Regions from separate parts of the Streptomyces sp. NPDC001135 genome, predicted to be linked through region 2. Evidence: riboswitches for the same ligand, from Rfam matches in the RefSeq annotation. Region 2 holds a riboswitch; each other region holds the start of a gene.

Region 1 (10,075 bases), on a different contig from region 2:
CCCACAGCGCGATCACCTTCTCGCCCGCGGCCAGCACGGCGACCGGCCGATGCCCCACGCGCGCGTACCGCCAGCGCGGTACGCCGGTACGGGTGTCGTAGGCGACCACGACGGCACCCCGCGCCCGGGACGTCCACACGCCGGCCCGCGGCTGCCGCTGCCCGTGCACGGCCGGCACGAAACGGTCTCCGTACGGGAGGGGCCGCACGTGGTGAGCGGCACCGAGCAGACCGACGGCGAGGAGAACGCCACAGAGAACACGGAGGGCACGGCGCACGCGCGCGGTACGGCCGTGGTGGGTCGTGGGGCGGGGGGAACCCGGGGTGGTGCGGCGCGTTGCGCGCGGTGGTCCGGCGGGGCTGTGAGGCGGGTGGTCGGCGGGTGGTGGGGTGGCCACCTGTCCCCCTTCGGTGTCCTCGGCCGCGGATCAGGCGCAGAGCGTAGCCGCGGACGGCGGGCGGGGGCCGGTGCCGGGGCGGGCGGGAGCGGGAAATCGCCCGTTCGGGTGTGCGTCCGGGGACGGGGCGGTACGGCGGTGGAGACGGGCAGGTTTCGGACGAAGCGCGACGGGGTGGGCGGGGGAGGAGTGCGGCAGCCGGATCCCGGGCACCGCAAGGTCTGTCCGGGCGTGGGGCCGGCAGCGGCGGCGGGCGTTGTCGGTGGCGGCTGCGAGACTGGACGAGGCGCCACGGAACCGACGCACGAAGGAGTGATCGGCATGGCAGGTACGGGCGGCGGACGGCCGAGCCTCTACCCCACGGTGCTGTACGCGGACGCCAAGGCGGCGATACGGCAGCTCACGGAGGCCCTCGGCTTCACCGAACTGTCGGTGTACGAAACGCAGGACGGCAAGGTGATGCACGCCGAGCTGGTCCAGGGCAACGGCGCGGTGATGATCGGCTCCAAGGGGCGGGGCGGCCTGTTCGACGCGGCGATGAAGGACGCGGGCCCCGCCGGGGTGTACGTCGTCGTGGACGACGTGGACGCCCACCACCAGCGGGCCCTGGAGCACGGCGTGGAGATCCTGATGCCCCCGACCGACCAGGACTACGGCTCGCGTGACTACATGGCCCGCGACGCCGAGGGCAACATCTGGAGCTTCGGGACGTACGCCCCGGAGCTCGGCGCCTGACCCGCGGGCGGCTCGGCCCGGGGCCGGCTCACCCCCCGGTGTGCACCTGGAAGGCGGCCCGGCGCACGGCCTTGGCGAGGGCCGGGTCGGGGTGTGCGGCGGCGAGCGCGACCAGGACCTGCACGGTGCGGGGGTGACCGACGGCTCGGACCTCGTCGAGCAGCTGGGGGACCGTCGGCTGCACCGCGGACTCCAGATGCCGGACCAGCATCGGCGCCTCGCCGTGGTCGGCGACGGCCGCGGCGGTGTCCACCCACAGCCAGGTCGCCTCCTCACGGGTCAGGACCTCGTGGGCGTCCTCCGGGTCGGCGCCGTCGTGCTCGGCGAGCCACAACAGGGCGTACGGCCGGACCGCGGGCTGGTCCACGACGGCGCGTACGTCGGGCTCGGCGGGGGCGCCGACGACGCGCAGCGCCTCGAAGGCCAGGCCGCGCAGCAGGGCGTCCTCCCCGCGTGCGGCCTGGATCAGCTCGGTGACGGCGCTGCCGACGGGGCGGGCGGCGAGCCAGGCGCGGTATTCGGCGCGGGCGGCGTTGGGGCGCAGCTGGGCGCAGCCGCGGAGCATGTCCTCGGCCGACTGCTCGATGTTGCCGGCCGGGCTCTGCGCGGCCACGCAGATCTGCTCCAGCTTGACCCAGACCGCCCAGCTGCCCAGGGGGGTGAGGGTGGCCTGCCCGTCGCCGTAGGTCAGCGCGCCCACGGCGGCGAGGGCCCGCAGCGCCCAGTCGAGGAGCGGGGCGAGCGGGGTGCCTGCGGCGGTCGCGCGGTCGGCCGGGCCTGGGGCCACCGGCTGCCCGGCCCCGTGCGTGACCGGCTGTCCGGATCCGTGCGCGGCCTGTCCGGTGCCGGGCTCGGCCAGTTGCGGGGAAACCGGCTCGGCCGGCTGCAGGGCCCCCGGCGCGGTCGGCTGCATCGGTAGCGGCGCGACCGGCTGCCGGGCTCCCGGGACCGTCGGCCGCGTGGGGCCGGAGCCGGTGGGGTGGTCGGTGCCGGGCCCGTAGGGGACCTCGCAGCGCTCCGTGCGCAGTTCGGTGACCCGCTGCTGGAGCAGGTCGAGCAGCTGCTCGACCGGGACGGGGCCCGCGGACAGCTGGAGGAAGGAGAGCACCTGCGGCATGGCCGAGACGACCTCGGCGACGGCGGCCGGCTCGTGCCCCTCGGGTTCCGGGGACGCGAGCGACCAGGCGTCGAAGAGGGCGACCCAGCCGCGCAGCACGGCGCTGTCGTCGCGGTCCCAGGCGCGCAGCCGCCAGCCGGGGCGCGCGCTGTCCCCGTGCACCTCGACGAGTCCGGCCAGGCGTGCGGTGTCCCAGTCGGCGCGGACCTGGGCGGCGCTCAGGCCCAGGTCGGCGGCGGCGCGCTCGGCGGTGACGGCGGAGAGGGTGGCCTTGCCGTCGGCGGTGGCACCGTCGCTGCCGGGGCCGAGTGCGGCGTCGGCCCAGCGGGCCACACGGACCGGGCCGGCCAGCCCGGTGCGTGCCATTCTCGCCAGTTCGGCCGGGGCGGGCGTGCCCTCCGGCGGCCGGGGTGCGGGGCGGCGCGGGCGCCGCTGGTTCACAGCTCTGGGGGCGGCGGCCAGGGGTCGCGGTCGGACGAGTCGGAGCCTGGAGTCGCGCGGGATACGGGACGTCACGGGTGCAGTCTTCCGGTTGACGGTCCGAAAACCCAAACGGAATGTCACGGGGGGCCACAGGGCTGGCCAAGGCACGGGGTTCGGTGCGGGGCGAGGTGGGGTGATCAAGCCAGTCGTACGACCTTAAACGGAATGCCCCGCACCGGGTGGACCGGGGATCCGCGGACCTGCGTCCGGAGACCCGGGGGCCCTCACATCAGGGGGGTCAGGAACCGGCGCAGCCGCTCCTCGTACTCCTTCGGGTCGGCGTTCCACATCGCCGCGTGCGGGGCCCTGGCCACGGTGTGCAGGGCGACCAGATCGGCACGGCGGTGGGCGAGCCGGCGGGAGAGCTCCCAGGGGGCCACCTGGTCGTCGGGGCCGTGGAAGATCAGGGTCGGTAGGGCGAGCCGGCCGGGGTCGGTGATCTCGACGACCCGGTCGGCGTGCAGGCCGGCCCGGCCCTGTGCGGCCCGCACGGCGAGCGGCAGCAGCGGCTGCGGGGTGTGGCGTGCCTGGGCGAGGGCGCGCAGCGTGGCCTCCCAGCTGAGCACCGGGGAGTCCAGGACCAGTCCCGCGATGCGCTCGCGCACCGCTGAGTGCTCGGCGGCGCGCAGGGCCATGGTCGCGCCGGTGGACCAGCCGAGCAGGACGACCCGGCGGGCGCCGTACCGGACGGCGTAGCGGATGGCCGCGTCCAGGTCCCGCCACTCGGTCTCGCCGAGGTGGTTCAGGCCGTCCGGCGGGCGCGGGGCGCCGAGGTCGCCGCGGTAGGCGAGGGCGAGGACCGGGAGCCTGCGGGCGTGCAGGAAGCCCATGAGGTTCATGGCCTGTTCCCGGGTGGTGCCCAGGCCGTGCACGGCGATCACCCAGGTGTCCCGCTGGCCGGGTACGAACCAGGCGGGCAGTTCGCCGAGTTCGCCGGGCACGTCGATGTCGGCGTGGTCGAGGCCGAGGGCGGCGGACGGATCGCCGATGTACAGGTTCGGGGTGAGCCACACCGCGTCGCCGGGGGCGAACGTGCCGTGCGTGACGCGTTCCAGGCGGCGCACGACGGTGTCGGCCGTGTGCCGGGCCGCCTCCAGGACGGGGCCGACGACCGCGTGGGAGCCGTCGCCGGCCAGGCCGTAGGTGCCGGGGCGCAGCGCGGCCAGGTCGCGGGTGAGCGCGATCCGGCCGGCGGCCGTGCCGTGCACGGTGAGGCGGGGCTCGGTGGGCAGCGGACGGCCCGCGGGTGCCTTCAGCGCGGCGTCGCTGGCGAGCCGGCCGACGGCCACGGAGGCCATGCCGGCGGCCAGTGCCGCGGTGAGGGCGGCGGCGGTCGCTTTGACGGGGCGCACGCGTCCAGTGTCGTGGGGGTTGCTGCCACCGGCCAGCGGAAGGGTGGGGCCGGACGAGGAGCGTCGGGGTGCGGGCGGGTCCGGCACCGCCGGACGCCTCCGCCGTGGCTGAGCGCCGTTGCGGCGGAGCGAAGTGAAGGCAGTCGAGAAAGAGCGGAACGAGTCGCGCGGCAAGGGGTCACCTCCGTTGGCCGTATCCCTTCAAGCGTTCCCCGGCCTCGCTCAGTTGTGCCTCGGTCAGCAGGGACGGCGTGAGACCCGGCACCGAGGAGGCCGTCAGCCACAGGCGGCACATCCACTCCAGCTGGGCGGTGCGGTCGTAGGCCTGGTCGAGGGCGGCGCCGTAGGTGATCGTGCCGTGGTTCTGCAGCAGGCAGCCGGAGCGGCCCGCCAGGGCGCGGAGCATGTTCTCGGCCAGCTCGTCGGTGCCGTAGGTGGCGTAGGGGGCGACACGGACGGGGCCGCCGAGGGCGCCGGCCATGTAGTGGACGGGCGGCAGCTCGGGCACGAGCGTGGAGACCGCCGTCGCGTGCACGGCGTGGGTGTGGACGATCGCGCGGGCGTCGGTGGTGCGGTAGACGGCGAGGTGCAGGGGCAGCTCGCTGGTCGGCACCAGGGTGCCGAGCACCTGGCGTCCGGCCAGGTCGACACCCGTGATGTCGTCCGGGGTGAGCCGGTCGTAGGGCACGCCCGACGGGGTGACGAGCACGAGGTCGCCGACGCGTGCCGAGACGTTCCCGGAGGTGCCGACCACCAGCCCGTCGGCTACGGTCCGCCGCGCCGTCGCGACCAGGTGCGCCCAGATCCGTTCCCGTTCCGCGTCCCGCCGCTGTTCAGCCATGCCGCGATCCTGCCAGCCGCACCCGCGGAGAGGGGAGTGGCGGTCGCTCCAGGCCGCGGGCGCGCACCCCCGAACGGGTGGAGATCGGGGGGAATCGCCGCACATGAGGCGCAGATTCGATGATCGCCGGGCCTTCAATGGTCTGCCTTGCCCGCCGGACGTTCTCCCGTCCGCCGACCCGGGGAGACATATGGCCCGTGAACGCACTCGCCTCCGTCGCCGCGCCGGTGTCCTCGTGGCGGCCACGGCGGCGCTCGCCCTCGTGGGCACCGCGCCCGCGGCGGCCGGCACCCGGGCACCGGCCAAGCCCCACGGACACGACGTCTCGTCGCACCAGAAGCGCGTCGACTGGCCGGCCGCCCGGTCCAAGGGCGCGCGGTTCGTCTACGTCAAGGCGACGGAGTCCACGGACTACCGCAACCCCTACTTCTCCCAGCAGTACGACGGCGCCCGCAAGGCGGGCCTGGTCCGGGGCGCCTACCACTTCGCCCGGCCGGACAAGTCCTCCGGCGCCCAGCAGGCCGCGTACTTCGTGCGGCACGGCGGGGGCTGGCGGGCGGACGGCTGGACGCTGCCACCCGCACTCGACATCGAGTACAACCCGTACGACAAGAAGCACAAGTGCTACGGGATGGGCAGGAGGCGGATGGTCCGCTGGATCCGGTCCTTCAGCAACGAGGTCAAGCGGAGGACCGGCCGCCGCCCGGTGATCTACACCACCACCCAGTGGTGGAAGCTGTGCACCGGCAACAGCCGCGCGTTCTCCGGCAACCCCCTGTGGATCGCCCGCCACGGCACCTCGCGTCCGGGGAAGCTGCCGGGCGGATGGCAGTACTGGACGATCTGGCAGTACGGCACCAAGGGCCGGCTGCCGGGTGACCAGAATCTCTTCAACGGGTCCGCGAGCCGGCTGCGGACCCTCGCGCGGGGCCGGTAGCCATGGGGCGCCTGGGCCGCGGGGGCCGAACGAAACCCCACTCCCCCCACTCGGACACCGCCACGCCCGCCTCAGTTCATCTTCCGTTCACCCAGGTTGCCTACGGTCGTCCAGCCAATGACCTCGAACGATTGCCTGGGTAAATGGAAAGCTTCTCGCTGATCCTCGCGATTGTGGTGGTAACCGCACTCGCGTTCGATTTCACGAACGGTTTCCACGACACCGCGAACGCGATGGCCACCACCATCTCCACAGGCGCCCTGAAGCCGAAGATCGCGGTAACCATGTCCGCCGCCCTGAACCTGGTCGGCGCCTTCCTCTCCGTGGAGGTCGCGAACACGATCTCCAAGGGTCTCGTCGACGAGACCGGCATCCGTCCCGAGGTCATCTTCGCCGCCCTGGTCGGCGCGATTCTCTGGAACCTGCTGACCTGGCTGGTGGGTCTGCCGTCCAGTTCCTCGCACGCCCTGATGGGCGGTCTGATCGGCGCCACCGTCGCCTCCGCCGGCTTCGGCGCCGTCCACGGCGACGTGCTGGTCACCAAGGTGCTGCTGCCGGCGGTCGCCGCGCCGGTCGTGGCGGGCCTCGCGTCGCTGCTGGCCACCCGGTTCTCCTACGGCATCGGCGGCAAGGCCGAGGGCGAGGCCACCCGCAAGGGCTACCGCGCCGGCCAGATCGCCTCCGCCGGCCTGGTCTCCCTCGCCCACGGCACCAACGACGCCCAGAAGACGATGGGCATCATCACCCTCGCGCTGATCGCGGGCGGCGCCATCGCCCCGGGCTCCAACCCTCCCACCTGGGTCATCCTCTCCGCCGGCCTGGCCATCGCGCTGGGCACCTGGATCGGCGGCTGGCGCATCATCCGCACCATGGGCACGGGCCTGACCGACCTGGAGCCGCGTCAGGGCTTCGCCGCCCAGACGAGCGCCGCGACCGCCATCCTGGCCTCGTCCCACCTGGGCTTCTCGCTGTCCACCACGCACGTCGTCTCCGGTTCGGTGATGGGCGCGGGCCTCGGCCGCAAGGGCGGGGTGGTCCGCTGGTCCACCGCGACCCGGATGGCCGTCGCCTGGGTACTCACCCTCCCGGCCGCCGCGCTGGTCGGCGCGGGCGCCGAGTCCGTCACGGACCTCGGTGACTGGGGCACCGCCGTCGTCGCCGTCTTCCTGGTCGGCGCGAGCGCCGCGATCTGGAAGATCTCCCGCCGTGAGGTCGTCGACCACACCAACGTCGTCGCCGACACCGAGGAGCCGGCCGGCGTGGTGACCACCGCCATCGCCGCGGTGACCCCGCCCCCGGCGGGCACGCTCGCCGAGGACCTCACGGCGACGATCCCCTCCCCGGCCACAGCCGAGCCCGTTGCTCCGGCCGCCCCGCCGGCCGCCACCGTCTGACCCCGGTCACCCCGGTTACCGAAGGAAGCATCATGAAGATCGACTGGGCGGCCCTCGGCTCCGTCTTCGGCGTCAGCCTCGCGTTCGCGGTGGGCCTGGTGGCCCTGTTCACCCTCGGCATCAACGGTCTGGCCCGGCGCGAGAAGGCCGCGGCCCAGGGCGGTTCCGCCGGCCTCGCCGTCACCGGCGCCTACGTCTGCTTCGCCGCGTGCGCGGCGGCGGTGGCGTACGGCATCTACCTGATCGTGGCCAAGCCCTGACCCACCCCCTGAAGGCTCCCCTCCCGTCGTGACGCGGAAGGGGAGCCTTTTGTCACGCGGAAGGGGAGCCTTTTGTCACGCGGAAGGGGAGCCTTTCCCCTGCCCCGCACGCCCCACGATGTGGGGATCGGCACACTCTCCCCGTGCAGGTCAACGGCAAGTTGACGGCCGTTCCGGGCGCGTGGTGGACTGCCCGGGCCATGTACGGCGGCAAGAGAGGAAGCCGGTGCGAATCCGGCGCGGTCCCGCCACTGTCACCGGGGAAGAACCCCGGAAGCCAGGAACTCTCACCGCCGAATCTCGTCGAACCAGGGCGCGGACACCCTGAGTGAGGACACGGATCGCCATGCTCGGCTGCCGAAGGACAAGGACCCGACCCAGGCCCGCTCCTGCACCCACGGCCGGCTGAGCCGATGGGTGCCGATCGCATGTACGCGTACGGCGCCGCCGCCGGCCTTCTCGGTGACCTGCTCCTCGGCGACCCCCGCCGTGGTCATCCGGTCGCCGCGTTCGGGCGGGCGGCCGCTGCCGTGGACCGCGCGTTGTGGCACGACCACCGCGGCTGGGGCGCCCTGCACACCGTCGTGTGCGCCGGAGGCGCCGTCACACTCGGCACGGTGGCCGCACGCGCTGTACGCCCCTCCCCCACCGCCACCCTCGCGCTGACCGCCGCGGCCACCTGGGCGGTCGTCGGCGGTACGTCACTCGCCCGCGAGGCCCGCACGATCGGGCGTGCGCTGGAGGCCGGGGACGTCGAGGCGGCACGGGCACGGCTGCCGCATCTGTGCGGCCGGGACCCACAGGCACTGGACGCCGACGGGATCGCCCGGGCGGTCGTCGAGTCGGTCGCCGAGAACACCTCCGACGCCGTCGTGGGGGCGCTGGTGTGGGGGGCCGTGGCCGGGGTCCCGGGGCTGCTCGGGTTCCGGGCGGTCAACACCCTGGACGCCATGGTGGGTCACAAGTCCCGCCGGTACCGGCGCTACGGCTGGGCCTCCGCCCGGCTCGACGACCTGGCCGGCTGGCCGGGGGCGCGGCTGACCGCCGTACTCGCCGCCACGGCCGGACCCGACCCCCGGGGGGCCCTGCGCGCCTGGAAGGCCGACGCCCGCGAGCACCCGAGCCCCAACGCCGGTCCCGTCGAAGCCTCCTTCGCCGGCGCCCTCGGCGTACGCCTGGGCGGCACGCTCTCCTACGGCGGCCGGGTCGAGCACCGGCCCGTGCTGAACGGGGACACCGGGCGGGCCGTCCGGGCCACCGACATCGACCGGGCCGTACGGCTCTCCCGCCGCGTCGGCCTCCTCGCGCTCGGCACCACGGTCGCCGCGCGCCACCTCGTCAAGAGCCTGAAGGGACGTGGCAAGTGAGCGGGGGTCTCCTCGTCGCCGGCACCACCTCCGACGCCGGCAAGAGCGTCGTGACGGCCGGGATCTGCCGGTGGCTGGTGCGCCAGGGCGTGAAGGTCGCGCCGTTCAAGGCGCAGAACATGTCGCTCAACTCCTTCGTGACCCGTCAGGGCGCGGAGATCGGGCGGGCCCAGGCCATGCAGGCCCAGGCGTGCCGGATCGAACCGACCGCGCTGATGAACCCGGTGCTGCTCAAGCCGGGCGGCGAGCAGAGCAGCCAGGTCGTACTGCTGGGCAAGCCGGTGGGCGAGCTGAGCGCGCGCGGGTACCACGGGGGGCGTCAGCAGAAGCTCCTCGGTCCCGTGCTGGACTGCCTGGCCGAGTTGCGGGGCACGTATGACGCGGTGATCTGTGAGGGTGCGGGCAGCCCGGCCGAGATCAATCTGCGCCGGACCGACATCGTGAACATGGGGATCGCGCGCCGTGCGCGCCTGCCGGTGCTGGTGGTGGGCGACATCGACCGCGGGGGCGTCTTCGCGTCCTTCTTCGGGACCGTCGCCCTGCTGTCGCCCGAGGACCAGGAGCTGGTCGCCGGGTTCCTGGTGAACAAGTTCCGGGGCGATGCCGGCCTGCTGGAACCCGGGCTGGAGATGCTCCACGGCCTGACCGGGCGGCGGACGTACGGCGTGCTCCCCTTCCGGCACGGTCTCGGTATCGACGAGGAGGACGGACTGCGCGTGTCCCTGCGCGGCACCGTCCGGGAGTCCACCGTGATCCCGCCCGTCGGCGAGGACGTGCTGCGGGTCGCCGTGTGCGCGATCCCGCTGATGTCCAACTTCACGGACGTGGACGCGCTGGCCGCCGAACCGGGTGTCGTGGTGCGGTTCGTGGACCGTCCGGAGGAACTGGCGGACGCCGACCTGGTCGTCGTTCCGGGCACGCGCGGGACCGTACGGGCGCTCGCGTGGCTGCGGGAGCGGGGCCTCGCGGACGCGCTCGTCCGGCGTGCCGCCGAAGGACGCCCGGTCCTCGGTATCTGCGGCGGCTTCCAGATCCTCGGCGAACGCATCGAGGACGAGGTCGAGTCACGCGCCGGCACCGTCGACGGGCTCGGTGTGCTGCCCGTGCGGGTGCGGTTCGCCCGCGAGAAGACCCTGACCCGGCCGGCCGGAGAGGCTCTCGGCGAGCGGGTCGAGGGGTACGAGATCCACCA
Region 2 (10,075 bases):
AATTCAACCGGGCCCTGGCCGATTTGCATCTGCTGGTGGACGAGATCGTCGCCGAACGGAGGGCATCTGGTCAAAAGCCGGACGATTTGCTGACGGCATTGCTGGAGGCAAAGGACGACAATGGCGACCCCATCGGGGAACAGGAGATCCACGACCAGGTCGTCGCGATACTCACCCCCGGAAGCGAAACGGTGGCGTCCACGATCATGTGGCTGCTGCAGGTTCTCGCGGAACACCCGGAACACGCCGAGAAGGTACGGACCGAGGTCGAATCCGTGACCGGAGGCCGGCCGGTCGGATTCGAGCACGTTCGCGCGCTCACACACACCAACAATGTCGTCGTCGAGGCCATGCGGCTCAGGCCCGCCGTATGGATATTGACGCGGCGCGCGGTGACCGACACCTCACTCGGTGGCTATCGCATTCCGGCCGGGGCGGACATCATCTACAGCCCCTACGCGATCCAGCGCGACGCCCGCTCCTATGACCGCCACCTCGACTTCGACCCCGACCGGTGGCTGCCGGAGCGGGCCAAGGACGTGCCGAAGTACGCCATGAGCCCGTTCAGCGTGGGCAACCGCAAGTGCCCCAGCGACCACTTCTCCATGACCCAGCTGAGCCTGATCACCGCGGCGATCTCGGCGAAGTACCGCTTCGAGCAGGTCGCGGGGTCGAACGACACCACCCGGGTGGGCATCACCCTGCGTCCGCACAAGCTGCTGCTGAGGCCGATGCCTTGGTAGAACCTGGTACCGGCGCGCGCTCAGGCGGCTCCAGGGCCCCGGAACGCGCGCCGGTAGGTGTTCGGCGCGGTGCGCGAACGGCGCGGGAGGATCAGAAGTCCTCGTCCAGGTCGACGGTGCCCTCCACCGCCACCTGGTACGCCGACGGGCGGCGCTCGAAGAAGTTCGTGAGCTCCTGAACGCCCTGCAGCTCCATGAAGGAGAACGGGTTCTCCGAGCCGTACACCGGGGCGAAGCCGAGGCGGATGAGGCGCTGGTCGGCGACGCACTCCAGGTACTGCCGCATCGACTCGGTGTTCATGCCCGGCAGGCCGTCGCCGCACAGATCGCGCGCGAACTGCAGCTCGGCCTCGACGGCTTCCCTCAGCATGTCGGTGACCTGCTGCTGGAGCGCGTCGTCGAACAGGTCCGGCTCCTCCTTGCGGACGGTGTCGACCACGTCGAAGGCGAAGGACATGTGCATCGTCTCGTCGCGGAACACCCAGTTGGTGCCGGTGGCGAGACCGTGCAGCAGCCCCCGGCTGCGGAACCAGTAGACGTACGCGAAGGCGCCGTAGAAGAACAGGCCCTCGATGCACGCGGCGAAGCAGATCAGGTTGAGCAGGAAGCGACGGCGGTCGGCCTTCGTCTCCAGGCGGTCGAGCTTGTCGACCGAGTCCATCCACGTGAAGCAGAACCCGGCCTTCTCGCGGATGGAGGGGATGTTCTCGACGGCCGCGAAGGCCGCCGCCCGGTCGTCCGGGTCGGGGAGGTAGGTGTCCAGCAGGGTCAGATAGAACTGGACGTGCACGGCCTCCTCGAACAGCTGCCGGCTCAGGTACAGCCGCGCCTCGGGCGAGTTGATGTGCTTGTACAGCGTCAGGACCAGGTTGTTCGCGACGATCGAGTCACCCGTCGCGAAGAAGGCCACCAGCCGGCCGATCAGGTGCTGCTCGGCCGGGGTCAGCTTGGCGAGGTCGGCGACGTCCGAGTGGAGGTCGACCTCCTCCACGGTCCAGGTGTTCTTGATGGCGTCCCGGTAGCGCTCGTAGAAGTCCGGGTAGCGCATGGGGCGCAGCGTCAGTTCGAAGCCCGGGTCGAGAAGGTTCTGAGGACGGTTGGACATTACTGGCAGGCCTCGCAGGACTCGGGGTTTTCCAGGGAGCAGGCGACCGCGTCGGGATCGGCCACCTGCTGGACGGGGATGGTCTTCGGTGCCTGCGCCTGGGCGGCGCGGGCGATGCGCGTCGCGGGCCGCGAGCGCAGGTAGTACGTCGTCTTCAGGCCCGACTTCCAGGCGTACGCGTACATCGAGGAGAGCTTGCCGATGGTCGGCGTCTCCATGAAGAGGTTGAGCGACTGCGCCTGGTCGAGGAACGGGGTCCGCGCCGCCGCCATGTCGATCAGGCCGCGCTGCGGGATCTCCCACGCGGTGCGGTACAGGGCCCGTACGTCGGCCGGGATCCAGGCGAAGTCCTGCACGGAGCCGTTGGAGTCGCGCAACGCCTCACGGGTCCGCGCGTCCCAGACGCCGAGCTCCTTCAGATCCTTCACCAGGTACGAGTTGACCTGCAGGAACTCACCGGACAGCGTCTCGCGCTTGAACAGGTTCGACACCTGCGGCTCGATGCACTCGTACACGCCCGCGATGGAGGCGATGGTGGCGGTGGGCGCGATCGCGAGGAGGAGCGAGTTGCGCATGCCGACGGCCGCGATCCGCTCGCGCAGGGCCGCCCAGCGCTCGGGCCAGGTGAGCTCGACGTCGTAGTGGTCGGGGTGCAGGACCCCCTGGGCGGTACGGGTCTTCTCCCAGGCCGGCAGCGGGCCGCTGCGCTCGGCGAGGTCGGCGGAGGCCTCGTACGCGGCGAGCATGATCCGCTCGGCGATCCGCGTGGACAGGGCCCTGGCCTCCGGCGAGTCGAAGGGCAGGCGCAGCTTGAAGAACACGTCCTGCAGACCCATGGCACCGAGGCCGACGGGCCGCCACCTGGCGTTCGACCGGCCCGCCTGCTCGGTCGGGTAGAAGTTGATGTCGACCACGCGGTCGAGGAAGGTGACGGCCGTGCGGACCGTCTCGTCGAGGCGCTCCCAGTCGATGTCCCCGTTGCTCACGAACGCACCGAGGTTGACCGAGCCGAGGTTGCAGACCGCCGTCTCGCCGTCGTCCGTGACCTCCAGGATCTCCGTGCAGAGGTTGGAGGAGTGGACGACGTGACCGGGCAGGGCCGTCTGGTTGGCGGTGCGGTTGGCCGCGTCCTTGAAGGTCATCCAGCCGTTGCCGGTCTGCGCGAGGGTACGCATCATCCGGCCGTACAGCTCACGGGCCGGGATCGTCTTCTTCGCCAGACCCGCGTCCTCGGCCTTGCGGTAGGCGGCGTCGAACTCCTCGCCCCACAGGTCCACCAGCTCCGGCACGTCCGCCGGGGAGAACAGCGACCACTGCGCGTCGGCGTTGACCCGGCGCATGAACTCGTCCGGGATCCAGTGCGCGAGGTTCAGGTTGTGCGTACGGCGGGCGTCCTCACCGGTGTTGTCCCGCAGCTCCAGGAACTCCTCGAGGTCGGAGTGCCAGGTCTCCAGGTACACCGCCGCCGCGCCCTTGCGCCGGCCGCCCTGGTTCACGGCCGCCACCGAGGCGTCCAGGGTCTTCAGGAACGGCACGATGCCGTTGGAGTGCCCGTTGGTGCCGCGGATCAGCGAACCGCGGCTGCGGATCCGGGAGTACGACAGGCCGATGCCGCCGGCGTGCTTGGAGAGCCGGGCCACCTGGTGGTAGCGGTCGTAGATGGAGTCCAGCTCGTCCAGCGGGGAGTCGAGGAGGTAGCAGGACGACATCTGGGGGTGCCGGGTGCCGGAGTTGAAGAGGGTGGGGGAGGAGGGCAGGTAGTCGAGGCGGCTCATGAGCCCGTAGAGCTTGGCGACTTCGTCCACGGAGCGGACGCTGTCGTCCTCGGCGAGGCCTGCGGCGACCCGCAGCATGAAGTGCTGGGGGGTCTCGATGACCTTGCGGGTGATCGGGTGCCGCAGCAGGTAGCGGCTGTGCAGGGTGCGCAGCCCGAAGTAGCCGAAGCGGTCGTCGGCGCCGGTGTCGACCAGCGCGTCCAGCCGCTCGGCGTGCAGCCGCGCGAACTCGGCGGTCCGGTCGGCGATGAGCCCCTCGCGGTGCCCCACGGCCACGGACCCGGTGAAGGACGTCACGCCCTGCGAGGCGGCCTCGGCGCGGATGGTGAGGGTCAGCAGCCGGGCGGCCAGCCGGGAGTAGGCGGGATCCTCGGAGATGAGCCCGGCGGCGGCCTCCGTGGCCAGCTCGCGCAACTCCGCCTCGTCAGCGTGCGCCGACCGGCCGCGCAGCGCGGCGGCGGCGACCCGGCCGGGGTCGGTGTCGGGGAGGTCGGCGGTCAGCTCGGTCAGGGTCCGCAGCAGCGCGGTACCGGGACCGTCGGTCTCCAGGCCGCTGGCTGAAGCCGGATCTGCTGGCGCGATGGTCACGTGGGGCTCTCCCTCGCTCGGCACGGGGGCCTTGCGGAGGGCAGGGGGCAGCCACGAGCGCACACGGCGTCGCGTCCACCGGCCCACTCCGCGAGGCCCGGACGTCTCAGGGCACACCGGCCGGACGGCCGGGTGCGCTGTCGGCAGGTCCTCGGACTGACTCCTGGGCACGGCGTTCCGGGGAACGGACATGCACAAGTACACCGTTGCGGGACAGTTCCGGATTCGCACCGGATTCCCCTGCGGCGACAGCGAGGATGAGCATACATCTAGTGCCGGGCTGTCGTGGCAGCCCCAGATGTTGTGTCTGTTGTGTGGTGTGGTGGCTTCGGAGCGTCAACTCCCGGTGACGGTGCGGGGGTCGGGTCGCGGGCCGCCCGCCCGCCCGTCGGGGACGCCTTCCGGGACGAGAAGGCCGGGCGCACGGGCGGCCCGCAAGCCGCCCGCGCGCCCGGCCGGGTCTCGTCAGTGCGCGGAGCCCGCCGTCGCCGGCGGCAGTTCCACCTGCACGCCGGGGTCCCCCGCGTCCGCCGTGTAGTCGTCCGGGCTGGTCTCGTCGACGCCCTCCGGGGCCTTGACGGCCTTGAGGACGAAGGTGAGGACCACGGTCACGGCGACGTTGAGCACGAACGCGGTCAGGCCGATGTAGCCGATCTCCCCGATGCCGGGGATCTCCTTGGCCGAGCCGCCGAAGTGCTTCTGGGTCGGCGAGGCGACCCCGTACGCCGCGACCGTGCCGTACACCATGCCGACCGCCCAGCCGGCGAGCAGCGCCCACCGGTGGAACCAGCGGGTGAACAGGCCGCCGACCAGGGCCGGGAAGGTCTGCAGGATCCAGATGCCGCCCAGCAGCTGGAAGTTGATCGCGACCGTCTTGTCCATGGTGAGGACGAAGACCAGGGCGCCGACCTTCACCAGCAGCGAGACGATCTTGGATATCTGGGCCTCCTGCCTGGGCGTGGCGTCCGGCTTGATGAAGTCCCGGTAGATGTTGCGGGTGAAGAGGTTCGCCGCCGCGATCGACATGATGGCCGCCGGTACGAGTGCGCCGATGCCGATCGCAGCGAAGGCCACGCCCGCGAACCAGTCCGGGAACATGTCCTCGAACAGCTGGGGGATGGCCTGCTGGCCGTTGGTGACCTTGACGCCGGCCGCGATCGCCATGAAGCCGAGCAGGGCCAGCAGACCGAGCATCAGGGAGTACAGCGGCAGGATCGTGGTGTTGCGGCGGATCACCTCACGGCTCTTGGAGGACAGGGTCGCGGTGATCGAGTGCGGGTACATGAACAGCGCGAGCGCCGAACCCAGCGCCAGGGTGGCGTAGGTCCACTGACCCGCCTCCGGCGGCGCGAGCGCGCCGCGCGGCTTGCCGGTGGCCGGGTTGACCTGGCTGAACGCGTGGCCCGCCTTGGCGAAGACGTCGTCGAAGCCGCCCAGCTTGATCGGGATGTAGATGATCGCCACCGCGATGACGATGTAGATCAGCGCGTCCTTGACGAAGGCGATCAGGGCGGGGGCACGCAGACCGGACGAGTAGGTGTACGCCGCGAGCACACCGAAGGCGATCAGCAGCGGCAGGTCCCGTACGAACCAGTTGCTGCCGCTGTCCCCGCCGACGCCCATCACGTCCAGCACCGCCTGGATGCCGACGAGCTGGAGCGCGATGTACGGCATCGTCGCCAGGATGCCGGTCAGCGCCACCGCCAGCGACAGGCCCTTCGAGCCGAAGCGCCCGCGCACGAAGTCGGAGGTCGTGACATAGCCGTGGCGGTGGCTGACCGACCACAGGCGCGGCAGGAAGGTGAAGATCAGCGGGTAGACCAGGATCGTGTACGGCACCGCGAAGAAGCCGGACGCGCCCGCCGCGTAGATCGCCGCCGGTACGGCGACGAAGGTGTACGCCGTGTACAGGTCGCCGCCGAGCAGGAACCAGGTGATCCAGGTGCCGAACGACCGTCCGCCCAGGCCCCATTCGTCCAGGGAGTGTTCGTTCTCGGCCCTGCGCCAGCGTGCGGCGAGGAAGCCCATGACCGTGACGGCCAGGAAGAAGAAGACGAAGACGCCGAGCGCGACGCCGTTGACGCCGTCCTTCACTTCGCCTCACCGCCCTCGTGGGCGCGGGCGCGCTGGTCCCGCTGCCACAGCTTGTACGCGGTCATGGTGAGTGCGGCGGAGACCGGTACCCAGAGCATCTGGTACCAGTAGAAGAAGGGGATCCCCATGAGGGCCGGATCCGTCTTGGCGTAGGAGCCGACCCAGAGCATCGCCACGAAGGGCGCGACGAGACACAGGGCGATGATCACCCGGACCGGGGTGACGACCGGTGGTCTCACTTCAGGTGTATCGGACATGCCACGGCTCTCCGTCCCCTCGCTGATCACCTGTGTAATGCGCAGGCAATCTAGGTGACGGTGTCGAGACAGCGGAAGACCTCGTCCGTATGTCGGTATATCGATTCAGCGAAGGTCCCCGCCTCCAACCCGCCTACTCCGCCGGGCGCTTGAGCCTCGCCACGAACTTGTAGCGGTCCCCCCGGTACACCGACCGCACCCACTCCACCGGCCTGCCCTCGTGGTCCAGGGAGTGGCGGGAGAGCATCAGCATCGGCAGGCCCACGTCGGTCCCGAGCAGGCCCGCCTCGCGCGGGGTGGCGAGCGACGTCTCGATGGTCTCCTCGGCCTCGGCGAGGTGGACGTCGTAGACCTCGGCGAGGGCGGTGTACAGGGACGTGTACTTCACCAGGGAGCGGCGCAGCGCCGGGAAGCGCTTGGCGCTCAGGTGCGTGGTCTCGATGGCCATCGGCTCGCCGTTGGCCATGCGCAGCCGCTCGATGCGCAGCACCCGTCCGCCGGCGGTGATGTCCAGGAGCCCGGCGAGCCGGTCGTCGGCGGTGATGTAGCCGATGTCCAGCAGCTGCGAGGTGGGTTCCAGCCCCTGGGCGCGCATGTCCTCGGTGTAGGAGGTGAGCTGCAGGGCCTGGGACACCTTGGGCTTGGCGACGAAGGTTCCCTTGCCCTGGATGCGCTCCAGCCGGCCCTCCACGACCAGCTCCTGCAGGGCCTGGCGGACGGTGGTGCGGGAGGTGTCGAACTCGGCCGCGAGGGTGCGCTCGGGCGGCACCGGCGTGCCCGGCGCCTGCGTCTCCGTCATGTCGAGCAGGTGCTTCTTCAGGCGGTAGTACTTGGGCACGCGCGCCGTACGGACGGTCGTGCCGGCCTCGTTCTCCGCACTGCTGACGTCGGTGCTCATGCTCTGCCTTCCCGGCTCCGGATGCCGAAAGCGACCGACTGGCATCGGCCACGCCCGACCGACTCACATCGGCCACGGCTCACATCGTGGCACGGCTTCGCGTGTTCGGGAGTCCATCCGCACGCTCCGTGATCACCTCTATATACCGCTGCCCCAGGGCTGGTCTAGTCCATGCCTCAGATCCCCTGCCAGTCCGGCTTGTGCGCGTAGGTGTGCCGAAAGTAGTCGGCCAGCTTGAGCTTGGACGCGGCGGCCTCGTCGACGACCACCGTGGCGTGCGGGTGGAGCTGGAGCGCGGAGGCCGGGCAGACGGCCGCGACCGGTCCCTCGACGGTCGCGGCGACCGCGTCCGCCTTGCCCTCGCCGGCCGCCAGCAGCACCAGGTGCCGGGCCTCCAGGATGGTGCCGATGCCCTGGGTGACGACGTGGTGCGGGACCTGCTCGATGTCGCCGTCGAAGAAGCGGGCGTTGTCGACCCGGGTCTGCTCGGTCAGCGTCTTGATCCGGGTGCGCGAGGCGAGCGAGGAGCACGGCTCGTTGAACCCGATGTGTCCGTCGGTGCCGATCCCGAGCAGCTGCAGGTCCACTCCGCCGGCCTCGGCGAGCGCGCGGTCGTACGCCTCGCACGCCGCCTGGATGTCCCGGGCGGTGCCGTCGGGTCCGAGGAACGCGTCCATGCCGATGCCGAGCGGCTCCAGCACCTCCCGGCGCAGCACCGAGCGGTAGGACTCGGGGTGGTCCGCGGGCAGTCCCACGTACTCGTCGAGCTGGGCTATGCGCGCCCGGGAGGTGTCGGCGGTGCCGGAGCGGACCTTCGCGGTCAGCGCCTGGTAGACGGGCAGCGGGGTGGAGCCGGTGGCCACGCCGAGCAGGGCGTCGGGCTTGCGTCGCAGCAGCTGGGCCATGGCCTCGGCGATCAGCTCGCCGCCGGCCGCGGCGTCCGGAACGATGACAACTTCCACGCTGGGCCTGCCGTTCTGAAGTGGGCTCTGGGCGTCTCTATGTGGTTTAGACCAATCTAACAGAAGCGGCCTCTGCCGGCCCAGGAGGCGGGCAAGAGGGGGTCGATTCTCTAGGGTCCGCTATAAAATGCCCTCCATGGTGCAGGGGCAGGACGCGAAAGCGCAGGTCGGCACGGCCAGGACACGCGGTCGGCCGCGTTCCTTCGACCGGGCCGCCGCGCTGGAGAAGGCGCTCATGGCCTTCTGGGAGCACGGCTACGAGGCCACCTCGGTCTCCGATCTGACCCGGATCATGGGCATCGGGGCGCCGAGCCTGTACGCGGCCTTCGGTGACAAGCGGACCCTGTTCGAAGAGGTCGTCCAGGTCTACACCGGCACCCACGGCGCCTTCGTGGACCGCGCCCTCGCCGAGGAGCCCACCGCCCGCGCGGCCGTCGGGCGCGCGCTGCGCGAGGCCGCCGCCGAGTACACCGACCCCGCGCACCCCTACGGCTGCCTGGTCGTGCACGCCGCCACCAACTGCACCAGCCCCGAGGTCGAGGACCTGCTGCGCGAGCGGCGCAACGGGAACATCGCCGCCCTCGAATCCCGGATCCGGGACGACCTCGCGGCCGGGCGCCTCCCGGCCGGCACCGATGCCGCGGCCCTCGCCCGGCACACCGGCGCCGTCATCCAGGGCATGTCCCAGCAGGCCCGCGACGGAGCGAGCCGGAAGGAACTGGAGGCACTCGCGGAAATTGCCATGGCCATCTGGCCCCGCGACTGACCGAGGCGGGCTAGGCTGCGTGGCATCGGGTGCCATCAGTCGTGCATGCCGACAAGACCATGGACACGCCGTTGTGGTCTAGTCCAGAATCGACAAGAACGCATCAACGTGCACAAGCCTCCGTCTTCCCCGCACAGGAAGGCGGATCGAGGAACCGGCGCTCTCTGCCCTGACTGCCCCGGCTCCTCGACCTTCGGCCGAACGGGACCGCACACCCCGCGGCCGATGATGCTCCGGGCTGCGGTGCCGGGAGGGTTGAGGGTCCCTTCCAGGCGCCGCGGCCCGCGGGTGTTTTCCGGCCACCCGCGGCCCGCGGGTACGCTCGCAGACGTGCCCTCCATGAACGAACTGGTCCGCCAGCACACCGCCCTCGACGACTCCGACCTCGAGTGGCTCCATCTGCTGGTCTCGGAGTGGCAGCTGCTCTCCGACCTCTCCTTCGCCGACCTGGTCCTGTGGGTCCCCACCCGTGACGGCACGCGGTACGTCTCGGTCGCCCAGATGCGCCCCAACACCGGCCCCACCTCCTACCAGGACGACATGGTCGGCCACCTCGTCCCACGCGGGCGCCGGCCCCTCCTGGACGCGGCGCTGGACGAGGGCCGGATCGTGCGCGAGGGCGACCCGGAGTGGCGCGAAGAGGTCCCCGTACGGGTCGAGTCCATCCCCGTACGGCGTGAGGGTCGCGTCCTCGGCGTGATCGCCCGCAACACCAATCTGCTGACCGTGCGCACCCCGAGCCGGCTGGAGCTGACCTACCTGCAGAGCGCCTCCGACCTCGCGCAGATGATCGCTGCAGGATCGTTCCCCTTCCCCGACCAGCAGGTCGACATGGACGCCTCGCCGCGCGTCGGCGACGGCCTGATCCGGCTGGACGCCGACGGCTT
Region 3 (10,075 bases), on a different contig from region 2:
TGGTCGCGCTGCTGCGCATCCTCGGCCCCGAGGCGGTGGCCGCCGACCCCACCCTGCCGGCCCGGATGCGCCGGCTCCCGCTCTCCCTCACCCCGCCCGGCCCCGCGCAGCGCGCCCTGCTGGGTCTGAGGCTGCTGGACGGCGACACCGGCCTCGCCATGGGCGGCGGGGGCGGTACCGGCCGCTCCGGGCTGGCCCGGCACGGCCCCGCCAACCGGCTGCTGCCCACCCAACTCGCCCTGCCCACGGAGCTGCTCAGGGCCCGGCACGCCCGCGACGAGCTGCTGTACCGCACGAGCAGCGGCCGGCTGCCGCGCGATCCGCACGGCCTGGTCCTGGTGCTGGACGACACGCCCGCCACCCATGGCAAGGTCGGTTCCGTGCTGCGGCTCGCGGCCCATCTGATGGCCGCCACCGTGCTCAGACTGGGGCGGCCCTGCGCCCTGGTGCCGCTCGGCGAGCCGTGGCGGTCGCGGATCCTGCAGGGCCCGGAGGACCTGGTCCAGGTGTGGGCCGCCGGCCCGCTGACGCCGGGTGACGCGCCCACGGCGTTCCGGGAGGCCGAGGTGGTGGCCGCCCGGCTCACCGCCGACATGTCCGGGCCGCCCCGGATGGTGCTGTTGTCGCACCCCTACCTGCGGCCCGCACCGCGACCGGGACTGCGCGAACTGCGTGTGCACTACCCGCACATACCCTGGCGCGAGCCCGGTCGGCACCGCCAGGTCCTGTCACCGGAGCCGTCCCCGGAGGAGCTGCGGGCGGCACTGACGGCGCTGCTGTCGGACGACTGAGGACGCTGTTCCGCACGGGTGAGGGGCCGGCGTGCCGCGCGGTCAGCCGCAGAGCATCTGCTCGATCGCGTCCGGTCCCAGGGTCTGGAGCAGCTGCTCCAGCACCTCGGGCCGGAAGGCGTCGCCGAGCACCTGGACGCCCCCGCCGTCGACGCGGATGCTGATCCGCACCAGGCGCCCTTCGGGATGCTGCTCGTACTCCTCGGGCTGGATCAGGTCGGGGATGTGCTCGACCATCCGGTACTCGGCCATGGCGTCACCATCGTCCTTCCACTTCGGCGCCGCACCGCGGGCACCGGCCGTCTTCGAGAACGTTCCCGCCCAGGGCCCAGATGTCCCGTGCCACCACGGCCGTACGGCACCGCGGGCACCGGGTGGCCCGCCCGTCGGCGCCCAGGGCCCGTTCGACGTACACATGCCGCAGCCCCTCCTCGTGCCCGATCCGCACCCCTGCCTCGAGGTCGGCCACCGGCGTGGGCGCGTGGCCGGTGCGGCGGTGGGCGGGGGTGGCCCGGACGAGATGCCAGGGGATCGCGGGGTCCAGCGCGGCCAGCGCCCGGGCGATCGGCCGCAGGGTGCCGGGGCCGGCGGTGAGGCCGGGGATCAGCGGGGTCGACACCTCCACCCAGACACCGTGTTCCCGCAGGCCGGTGAGCGCGTCGAGCACGGGACCGGGCCGGGCGCCGGTCAGTTCGCGGTGGTCGCGTTCGTCGAGTGTCTTCACGTCGACGTTGACGGCGGCGACATGGCGTGCCGCGAGCTCGACGGCCTCGGCGGTGAGGAAGCCGTTGCTCTTCCAGACCACGTCCACACCGAGCGGGCGGCCCGACTCGGCGAGCGCGGCGGTCAGTTCGATGGCCAGCGAGGGTTCGGTGTAGGAGATCGCGACGCAGCCCGCGCGCCGTGCCGCCTCGCCGGTCACCTCGGCCGGGTCCACCGGCTCGGCGTCCCAGCGGACGGAGTCCACCCGGCCGTACTGGGACATGCGGTGGTTGATGCAGTAGTCGCACGCGAAGGTGCAGCCGGGCGCGGCCAGGGTCAGACAGGGTGTGCCCGGCCGGTAGTGGTACAGCGGTTTGCGCTCGACGGTGTCCCAGTGCCGTACCGACGACGCGAAGGTCGCGGTCTCCAGCCCGTCCCCGGACCGGCGGCGCACCCCGCACAGACCCGTCTCGCCGTCCTTCAGCGAACAGCGGAAGGGGCACAGCACGCACTGCACCCGCCCGTGCCGCGGCCGGTGGAGGACCGCCGGCGTCCACTGCATGCCCATGTACCGTCCCCCGCCCGGTCGGTGCGCCTTTGCCAGGGTAGCCCCAGCCGGGTCAACTCGCCTGCCGGTCAAGCGACTTCGATCAGGATTCAACAGGGGTGGAGCCGGCTGCGGCAGGGGCTCACCGGCGATCCACCCGGCCCGAATGCGCCGTCGTGGCGTCCAGCGCGTTCAGGACGGCACGTCCCGCCTCGGTGCGTGCGCGGCTGCGGCCGGTCACCGACGGGTCCGCGCCAGGCACCGCCCTCGTCCCGGCGGACCGCAGGCGCAGCACCTCGGCCACGGCCCGCTCGCCGACGCCCTGCCGGTCGTAGGCGGCCGGATCCCGCTGGAAGGCGAGGGCGGCCGCCGCCAGCACCCCGGACGCCGAGGAGCACCGGGACGGGCCGCCCGCCAGCAGCCGCCGCGCCCCCTCGCCTGTGTCCGCGCGGCCGGACGGACGCCCGGCCGCGAGGAGGCCGGTGAGCGACAGCCCGTCCAGCCCGGACCAGCCGCCCCGCACCAGCGCCCCCGCCACGACATGGGCCTCGTAGCCGTAGCCGTAGCCGTCGCCGTCGCCGGTGTCGTCCGGCGCGCCCGGGTGTCCGGCCAGCCGGGCGGCGGCACCGGCCAGCCGCAGCCGGGCCCCGGGCGGCGGATGCGCGCCGTCGAAGTCCCGCTCGTCCACGTCGTCCCCGGCGTCGAGCAGTTCGGCGAGTACGGCGCCGTAGGCGGGCCCGCACAGCACGGCGGCGCACACGTCGGCGAACGCCTCGCCCGACCACCGCTCCCAGGGGACGGCACGCCCCGGGGGCAGACCGGCCGTCGTGACCCGCCGGCGGATCTCGTCGCCGAGGCCGCGGTCGTCGTCGATGTGGTGTGCGGCCTCGTGCGCCACCGTGAGCAGGGCGGGCAGATGGGAGCCGAAGGACCAGGGCACGTCGATGACCGGGAACGGCAGCCGCGCGGCGGCCTCACGGCCCTCGCGGGTGTGGATGCCACCACGGGGCAGCAGGTCGTGGTAGGCGCTGCCCCGTCGGTGGGCGCGCGGCGCGGCCGCCCGGCTGAACGCGACCAGCGGGGGTTCCTTGGCGCGGGCGCCGGTGAGCCCGAGGACCGGGCCGTAGCACTCCCACGCCACCTCGTCCGCGACGTCCAGGACGCGGCGGTAGTCACGGACGCGCCGCAGCAGGAGCCGGGTGCGGTAGTAGTCCCACACATGGTGCAGGTCCAGGACCCGGCCGGGCACTTCGTCGCCGCGCCCGTCCGCGAGCCGCGCCCGTACGTCGGCCACGCCCACGCCGAGCAGCGCGAGCACCGCCTCCAGCTGGCTGTGGTGCTTCTCCAGCGGGCCGCCGGCGCGGCTCGCGCCCTGCCACTGGCGCAGTTCCTCCTCCAGCCCGGCGACGGCGTGCAGCCGTGCCGCGGCGCGCCGGACGGCGAGCGGGGCGGGGCCGGTCAGGGCGCGTCCTGGGCCGGCTCGGTCCCGGTCCCGGCTCTTCCGGCCGGCTGGGCCGGGGCCTCGAGCACGGCCGCCGGGTCGTCGCAGGCCTGCTCCAGCAGCAGGGGCGGTACCGGCTCGGCGTCGAGGCCGCGTCCCGGCTGCACGGGCCCGTACTCCTCACGGACCCCGCCGAGCCAGGTGGCGCGCAGCCGTACGACCCGGAAGAGGGGTGTGAGGGCCTCACCGATCCACTGGAAGCCCAGGTGCCTGCTGCCGGCGAGCCGCGCCGAGCCCGCCAGGTCGAGCAGTTGCAGCGGCCCGGTGCCGACGGACGCGGCCAGGCTCAGTTCGGCCGAGGCGCCCGCCTCGGCGGCCACCAGCACGGCGGCGGCGTCGGCCCGGACCACCTCGGTCACGGCGAGCAGCCCGGCCTCCCACCGGCCCTCCCAGTAGCGGCGGACGAGCGTGCCGGCCAGGGCGCGGGTGTCGGTCAGGCCGCTCCCGGTCAGGCCCTGGTACGCCACCAGCGCGGCCCGCTGCCGGGCGAACCGCAGCAGGACCCCGGCGTCCGCGTCGGCGAGGGCCGTGAAGAGGGGGTCCGTGGCGCCGGAGGCCTTGAAGCGGACGTCGATCCCGCCGCCGGCGTCGTACAGGAAGGCGCCGCGGGCCTCGGGCGGCGTCTCCTCGAAGCCGATCCGGTGGTCGGCCAGTGTCCCGGCCGCGCGGACGGATCCCCGTGCGTCGTGCAGGACGTCCCCCACGGCGACCTTCTGCAGCAGCGGCCAGGCCAGCCACCAGTCCCCCCACGCCTCACGCATGGCGTCCCGGTACACGGCGAACGCATGGACCACGGCGTTCAGCTCCTCCCCTGTCCCGCCCGAGCACCTGCGCGCAGGCTAGCAGCGCCCCCTCCGGACACGCCCGAACTTCCGTGTCTGTACGGGCCTTGCCCGTGACTTCTCCATCCGTGGACGGAGGACGGTGGAGACCGGTGGAGCCCGGTGCGGGGTCTCTCCATCGACCCGTGGGTGGTGGTGATCGGCTGGGTACGCGGAGCAGTCTTGAGGCATGGGTTCTCTTCACTCGGCACTCGTCCTGACCATCGACGTCTGCGTCCTGATCTTCGTCGCGGCCTGGGTCGTGGGCGCTGTCCTCTTCGGCGTGAAGAGCCGGTCCGGACTGCGCGGCTGGGTGCGCGGACTGCGCCGCACACTGCCGCGCCGGCTGCTGCCGGCCGCGGGCGTCTCCGTCTTCTTCATCCTGATCGGGCACTCCGAGGGCTTCTGGCGCCGGCTGCAGTACTGGCGGCCCGAGCCGGCGCTCCTGGGCGCACTGCTCGCCGTCGCCTCGACCGCCCTGCTGCTGTGGGCCCGCTGGGCGCTGGGCACGATGTGGGCCAGTGTGCCGACGGTCCGGGAGCACCACGAGCTCCGGACGGACGGGCCCTACCGGCTGGTCCGCCACCCCATCTACACCGGGCTGCTCGGCCTGGTCACCGGTTCCATGCTGGCCTGCGGCTTCGGCGTCTGGGTGGCGTTCCTGGCGGTCGCCGTCCCCTGGCTGCTGCGCCGGGTCCGGATCGAGGACGGCCTGATGGCCCGGCAGTTCGGCGCCGCCCACGACGCCTACCGCGCCGAAGTCCCGGCCCTGATCCCCCACATACGCCCCATGGCCCACCGGGCCGGCCGGCGCCCCGCGGGCAGCGTGCGGCGGTAGCCCGGTCGTCCGCTCCCACCGCGCCGCGGAGGGCGCGGGCGGTGACGGCTCACGCGGCGCTCCGAGAGGTGATGGCATGATGACCGGCGACATAGGGCGACGGCGGTCCGAGGAAGCCGGTGTGAATCCGGCGCGGTCCCGCCACTGTGACCGGTGAGCGAGTTCCGGCAGGCCTCCGTCCCTCCCGGGGCGGGCAGGCCGGGCGGGCGACGACCCGGGAGCCAGAGACTCACGCGGTCGCCTCCTCGACGTACACCGGGGCGGAGCTCCCCGGGAGGGGAGTGACATGGGCGTGCCCGAGAGGCCGGCGGAAGAGGTGTCCGGCGGGCCTGTGACGGGGAGCGCCGCGGCGCCGTGCCGGGTCGTCGTGTGCCGGGACTGCTGCTGTGGCACTCCCAAGGTGACCGGGGTCGATCACATGGCGCAGACCGCACGGCTGAGGGCACGGGTGCCGGTGCGGATCTCCGACTGCCTCGATGTGTGCGACCAGGCCAACGTCATCGTCGTACAGCCGTCCACGGCTGGCCGGGCCGCCGGTGCGCGGCCGGTCTGGCTCGGACTCGTCAACGATCCGGAGGCGACCGAGGACATCGTGACCTGGGTGCGGGCGGGCGGCCCGGGCGTCGCTCCCCAGCCGGACATCCTCGGCCTGTACACCTTCACACCGCCACGACGCCGTGCGGATCCCCGTTGACCCGTGGGTCCGGTGCGGCACCGAGCCCGGCGCAGGACGCCACCGGCCGACGCGCCCCGTGTGCAACTCGCGCCCGGAATCGACGGGTTGGGTCCCGGCCGCGGTGCCGTCCCACCGGCCTCGTACCGTCACGCCTGGTGAGGGGGGAAGGTCACGGCGGCCGGAGGCGGTCTTGGCCGTGCGCGCGACACGCGGTACGGTCTGTCCGATATCGACGACGGCGAGACGGAAGCCGGTGTGAATCCGGCACGGTCGCGCCACTGTATGCGAGTCGCCCCCGCGGCGTCCCGTGAGTCAGACCCGTGGCCGTCGTCCTGTGCACCACCGAGATGGGACGCGAACTCCCAGAGGAGGTTCTGCCATGGCGCAGACCGTCGCCCAGCCGACAGCCACCACCCCCGTCGTTCCCGCCAAGCTGCCGCTGAAGGCGATTGCTCCCTGGGCGGTCTTCTTCGGCATCCTGATGCTGGTCCTGCTCTACTTCGTCGGCGCCGAGCAGGGCGCCACCTCCGTGCTCAACGGCACGGACGTCCACGAGTGGGTGCACGACGCCCGTCACCTGCTCGGTTTCCCCTGCCACTGAGGCGAGGGGACACCGCACGCCCATGAATTCCGCAACCGTACGGAACCTCCTCGTACGGGGCATGCTCGCCGGCCTCGCGGCCGGCGTGCTCGCCCTCGTCGTGGCGTACGTCCTCGGTGAGCCGAGCGTCGACAAGGCGATCAGTTTCGAGGAGGCCCACTCCCACGAGCACGAGATGGAAGTCGTCTCCCGCTCCCTGCAGTCCACCGCCGGCCTCGCCACCGGCGTCCTCGTCTACGGCGTCGCCTTCGGCGGCATCGCCGCGCTCGCCTTCTGCTTCGCCCTGGGCCGCGTGGGCCGCTTCAGCCCGCGTGCCACGGCACTGCTGCTGTCGGGCTGCGCCCTGCTCGCCGTGTACGTCGTGCCGTTCCTGAAGTACCCGGCCAATCCGCCGTCGGTCGGCAACGCCGACACCATCGGCAAGCGGACCACCCTGTACTTCCTGATGATGCTGCTCAGCGTCCTGCTGGCGATCGCCGCCACCCTCCTGGGCAAGCGCCTGGTCCCCCGTCTGGGTACCTGGTGGGCGACGGTCGTCGCGGTGGCCGCGTTCGCCGTCGTGATCGCTCTGGCCTACCAGTTCCTGCCCGTCGTCAACGAGGTGCCCAAGGGCTTCCCGGCCACCCTGCTGTGGCGGTTCCGGCTCTCGGCACTGGCGATCCAGACCGCTCTGTGGGCCGGATTCGGCCTCCTCTTCGGCGAGTTGGCCGAGCGCCTGCTGAACCCGAAGCCGGCGACGGCCGGGAGGGGACGAGCGGTTCCGGCCGCGCACTGACCCCTTCCGGACAACAGAGGGCCCTTCGGAACCATCCGGGGGCCCTTCGGCGTTCTCCGGACACCGACGCGCACGGGATCATCGGCAGGGCACGGGAATCCGGCGGACCGGGCGCGTCACCCGGGCGAGGAGCGGAGGAACCGAGTGGCCAGAACCCCACAGCCCCGCCGCATCACCCTCGGTGGCCGCGACGCGGTCGCCCTCACCCCGCGGGAGTACGAGCAACTGGTCGCCAGCCGACGGCAGATCGGCGGCCAGAGCGCCCGCGTGCGGGTGCTCGCCCAGCAGGCCAAGCGCACCGAACAGCTCCTGCACGACCTGGAAACCCTGATAGCGGCCTCCGGGGACGGCTGCCAGGGACGGTCCCACCCGGCGCCGACGCCGTGCCCCGGCCGCCAAGCCACGGAGCCGAGCGCCGACGGCGCCTGCCTGCGCTGCGCGATAGCGGCGCTGCTGCGCCGTCACCGGGACTCGGCAGCCTGAACCGCCGGTCGCCGGCGCCTGGGCCCTCTCGTTTGGATCATCCCGGCGTCGCAGGGGCTGGCACGCACATCTGGCGCGTTGTCGTCACTCGCCGACGCTCCGCGTCGACTCCCTCCTCCGCCTCGCAGCCGCACGCACGAGACCGTGCTCCGGTCGGCTGGAAGGCACCCCACCTCACAGCCGGCCTGATCCAAACGGCAGGTCCTGGTCGGCGTCCGGCGCGGCAAGCGGACGCCCCAGCCGCAGATTCCAGCGCCCGGCCCGGCCACTGAGTTCGGTCACGGTCAGCGGCGGTACATCGAGGCGCCAGAACACCGTGGCGGGCATCCCCAGCGCGTCGGTGACGGCCGCCCGTACCACCTCCGGCTCGACGACGGCGACCGTACGGCCCTCCGCGGCCCGCGCGTCGGCCAGCCACCGCGCCACCCTTGCGCACAGGTCCCGCACGGACTCACCCCCATGCGGTGCGCAGCCCGGGTCGGTGAGCCAGCGGCCCACCGCCTCCGGCTCGGCCGCCCCCACCTCCTGAAGGGTGCGGCCCCGCCAGCGGCCCACGTCGAGCCCCGCCAGCTCGGGCACCGGCGCGCCGTCGAGGCCCAGCGCCGTGGCCGTCTCCCGGCAGCGCGTGCTGGGGGAGACGGCCACACGCCCCGCGCCGGGCAGCGACCCGGCCGCCGCCCGGGCCCGCGCCGCGCCACCGTCGTCGAGCGAGCTGCCGTCGTCGAACCGTGCCTGCCGCAACGACACGCTCGTGGCGGGGGAGACGAGTAGAACTCGGCTGGTCACGCGGATGCTCCTGCTGCCGTCATGGGGCGCGGGACTCGACCGGTACGGCCCACGCGGCCGCGAACATAGCATCCGCCGCATGCCTTCCGTGCTCCCCGGCCGGTCACTTCCGGCCCGGCCCGGTGCGCCGGTCGACGAGCGTGTCACCCGGAGGAAGGCGCGGAGCCCCATGGCCCCGGTGCTGTCCTCGGGCTGCCCTGGCGCTGCGCGGCACATCGGGCCGCCGGCAGTCCGGACGGCAGCGGTGCCGTTCCTGACACACGCGAGCCGAAAGAACACAGTGGCAACGCGTCCGCCGCCACGCCGGCCGCGCCTGCCGCGCGATGACGGTCCCTCAGGAGGCATCGGCGGGAACAGCGGTCAGCAGGCCGTGGATGATGGGGCCGGCGGAGCCGCCGCCGGTGACTCCCTGCTCCACGACGCACGCCACGGCCACGTTGCCCCGGTAGGCGACGAGCCATCCGTTGTTGGGCTCGCCCTCGGAGACCTCCGCGGTACCGGTCTTCGCGCCGATGTCACCCGGGAGGTCGGACAGGCTTCTCGCCGTGCCGTCGGTGACGGTGGTGCGCATCATCTCGCGCAGCTGTGCGACGACCCTGCCGGGAAGCGGGGCGGTGGTGGTCGTGTCCTTGGCGTCGCCCTTGATCGTGGGCTGATGGAAGGTTCCGGAGACGGCGGTCGCGGTGACGGAAGCCATGATCAGCGGATTGGCCTGGATCCTGCCCTGGCCGATCATCGAGGCGGCCTTCTCGGTCTCGTCCTTCGGCGCCGGTACCGAGCCGTCGTAGGAGGGGATGCCCACGTGCCAGTCCTGTCCGACGCCGAAGTACCTGCGGGCGACGTCGCCGAGCTCCCGGTCGCCGAGTCTGCCCCGCAGGCCGATGAAGGCGGTGTTGCACGACTCCGCGAAGTCCTTCGAGAACGTGGCGTTGCGGTGTTCGGAGGTCTCCACGTTGTGGAACTGCTTGCCGACCGTGACGTACTTCGGGCAGTCGACGATGTCCTCGGGCGCCACGGCGTTCTTGAGCAGCAGGGCGCTGCTGGTGACGATCTTCCACGTGGAGCCCGGCGCATAGGTGCCGGAAACGGCTCGGTTGAAGCCGGACGACGGGGAGTTGGCCATGGCCAGGATCTGCCCGTTGTCGATCCGGAGGGCGACCAGCGAGGCGTTCTTGCCGCCGGCGTGGGCCGTGAGGGCCCTCTCCGCGGCGGACTGCCAGATGACGTCGAGCGTGGTGCGGACGGCCCGGCCGCCCGAGGTGTCGCCCTTCCCGCCGAAGGTGGCCTCCGTACGCTCGACCTCCCCCGTGGTCCGGTCGACGAGCTGGATCGCACCTCGCGGGCCGGAACCGGAGCTCTCGCCGGAGGCCAACTGGGCCAGGACGGGGCGCACGGTGGGGTGGGCGTCGCCCGAGAGGGTTTTCCCGTTCCGGTCGACAGCGGGGGGCGGATCCGCGTCCTCGCGTTCCAGGTGGAACTTCGCCGAGTCGCTCAGGTGCGGGTGGACGAGCGAGAGTGTCCAGTGCACCTTCCATCCGCCCGCCGCGTGCTTGC

What was found. Region 2 has a riboswitch for cobalamin ahead of ACWC94_RS10835 (ribonucleoside-diphosphate reductase subunit alpha). Riboswitches for the same ligand answer to the same signal wherever they lie in the genome.
Region 1: it holds a riboswitch for cobalamin, as region 2 does, so the genes downstream of both, ACWC94_RS25565 (cobalamin biosynthesis protein) here and ACWC94_RS10835 (ribonucleoside-diphosphate reductase subunit alpha) in region 2, are expected to answer to the same signal.
Region 3: it holds a riboswitch for cobalamin, as region 2 does, so the genes downstream of both, ACWC94_RS20050 (hypothetical protein) here and ACWC94_RS10835 (ribonucleoside-diphosphate reductase subunit alpha) in region 2, are expected to answer to the same signal.

The regions. Positions count from the first base shown of each region.
Region 1 covers NZ_JBSFKD010000022.1:94,987-105,061, reverse strand. Annotated here, with positions in the region: gene ACWC94_RS25605 (hypothetical protein) at 1-178, opposite strand, end outside; gene ACWC94_RS25600 (VOC family protein) at 719-1,132, shown strand; gene ACWC94_RS25595 (hypothetical protein) at 1,161-2,615, opposite strand; gene ACWC94_RS25590 (alpha/beta hydrolase) at 2,957-4,084, opposite strand; gene ACWC94_RS25585 (class II aldolase/adducin family protein) at 4,263-4,925, opposite strand; gene ACWC94_RS25580 (lysozyme) at 5,116-5,862, shown strand; gene ACWC94_RS25575 (anion permease) at 6,006-7,256, shown strand; gene ACWC94_RS25570 (hypothetical protein) at 7,289-7,516, shown strand; cobalamin riboswitch at 7,685-7,825, shown strand; gene ACWC94_RS25565 (cobalamin biosynthesis protein) at 7,930-8,883, shown strand; gene ACWC94_RS25560 (cobyric acid synthase) at 8,880-10,075, shown strand, end outside.
Region 2 covers NZ_JBSFKD010000006.1:199,146-209,220, forward strand. Annotated here, with positions in the region: gene ACWC94_RS10825 (bifunctional albaflavenone monooxygenase/terpene synthase) at 1-743, shown strand, start outside; gene ACWC94_RS10830 (ribonucleotide-diphosphate reductase subunit beta) at 835-1,848, opposite strand; gene ACWC94_RS10835 (ribonucleoside-diphosphate reductase subunit alpha) at 1,848-4,211, opposite strand; cobalamin riboswitch at 4,337-4,476, opposite strand; gene mctP (monocarboxylate uptake permease MctP) at 4,677-6,305, opposite strand; gene ACWC94_RS10845 (DUF3311 domain-containing protein) at 6,302-6,562, opposite strand; gene ACWC94_RS10850 (GntR family transcriptional regulator) at 6,696-7,460, opposite strand; gene nagB (glucosamine-6-phosphate deaminase) at 7,637-8,422, opposite strand; gene ACWC94_RS10860 (TetR/AcrR family transcriptional regulator) at 8,550-9,188, shown strand; gene ACWC94_RS10865 (sensor histidine kinase) at 9,519-10,075, shown strand, end outside.
Region 3 covers NZ_JBSFKD010000015.1:131,388-141,462, reverse strand. Annotated here, with positions in the region: gene ACWC94_RS20080 (hypothetical protein) at 1-791, shown strand, start outside; gene ACWC94_RS20075 (radical SAM-modified peptide, FtsH ternary system-associated) at 834-1,043, opposite strand; gene ACWC94_RS20070 (radical SAM protein) at 1,048-2,055, opposite strand; gene ACWC94_RS20065 (hypothetical protein) at 2,183-3,358, opposite strand; gene ACWC94_RS20060 (hypothetical protein) at 3,499-4,335, opposite strand; gene ACWC94_RS20055 (methyltransferase family protein) at 4,553-5,200, shown strand; cobalamin riboswitch at 5,311-5,430, shown strand; gene ACWC94_RS20050 (hypothetical protein) at 5,487-5,894, shown strand; cobalamin riboswitch at 6,078-6,219, shown strand; gene ACWC94_RS20045 (CbtB domain-containing protein) at 6,256-6,477, shown strand; gene ACWC94_RS20040 (CbtA family protein) at 6,500-7,252, shown strand; gene ACWC94_RS20035 (hypothetical protein) at 7,397-7,735, shown strand; gene ACWC94_RS20030 (histidine phosphatase family protein) at 7,910-8,521, opposite strand; gene ACWC94_RS20025 (penicillin-binding transpeptidase domain-containing protein) at 8,856-10,075, opposite strand, start outside.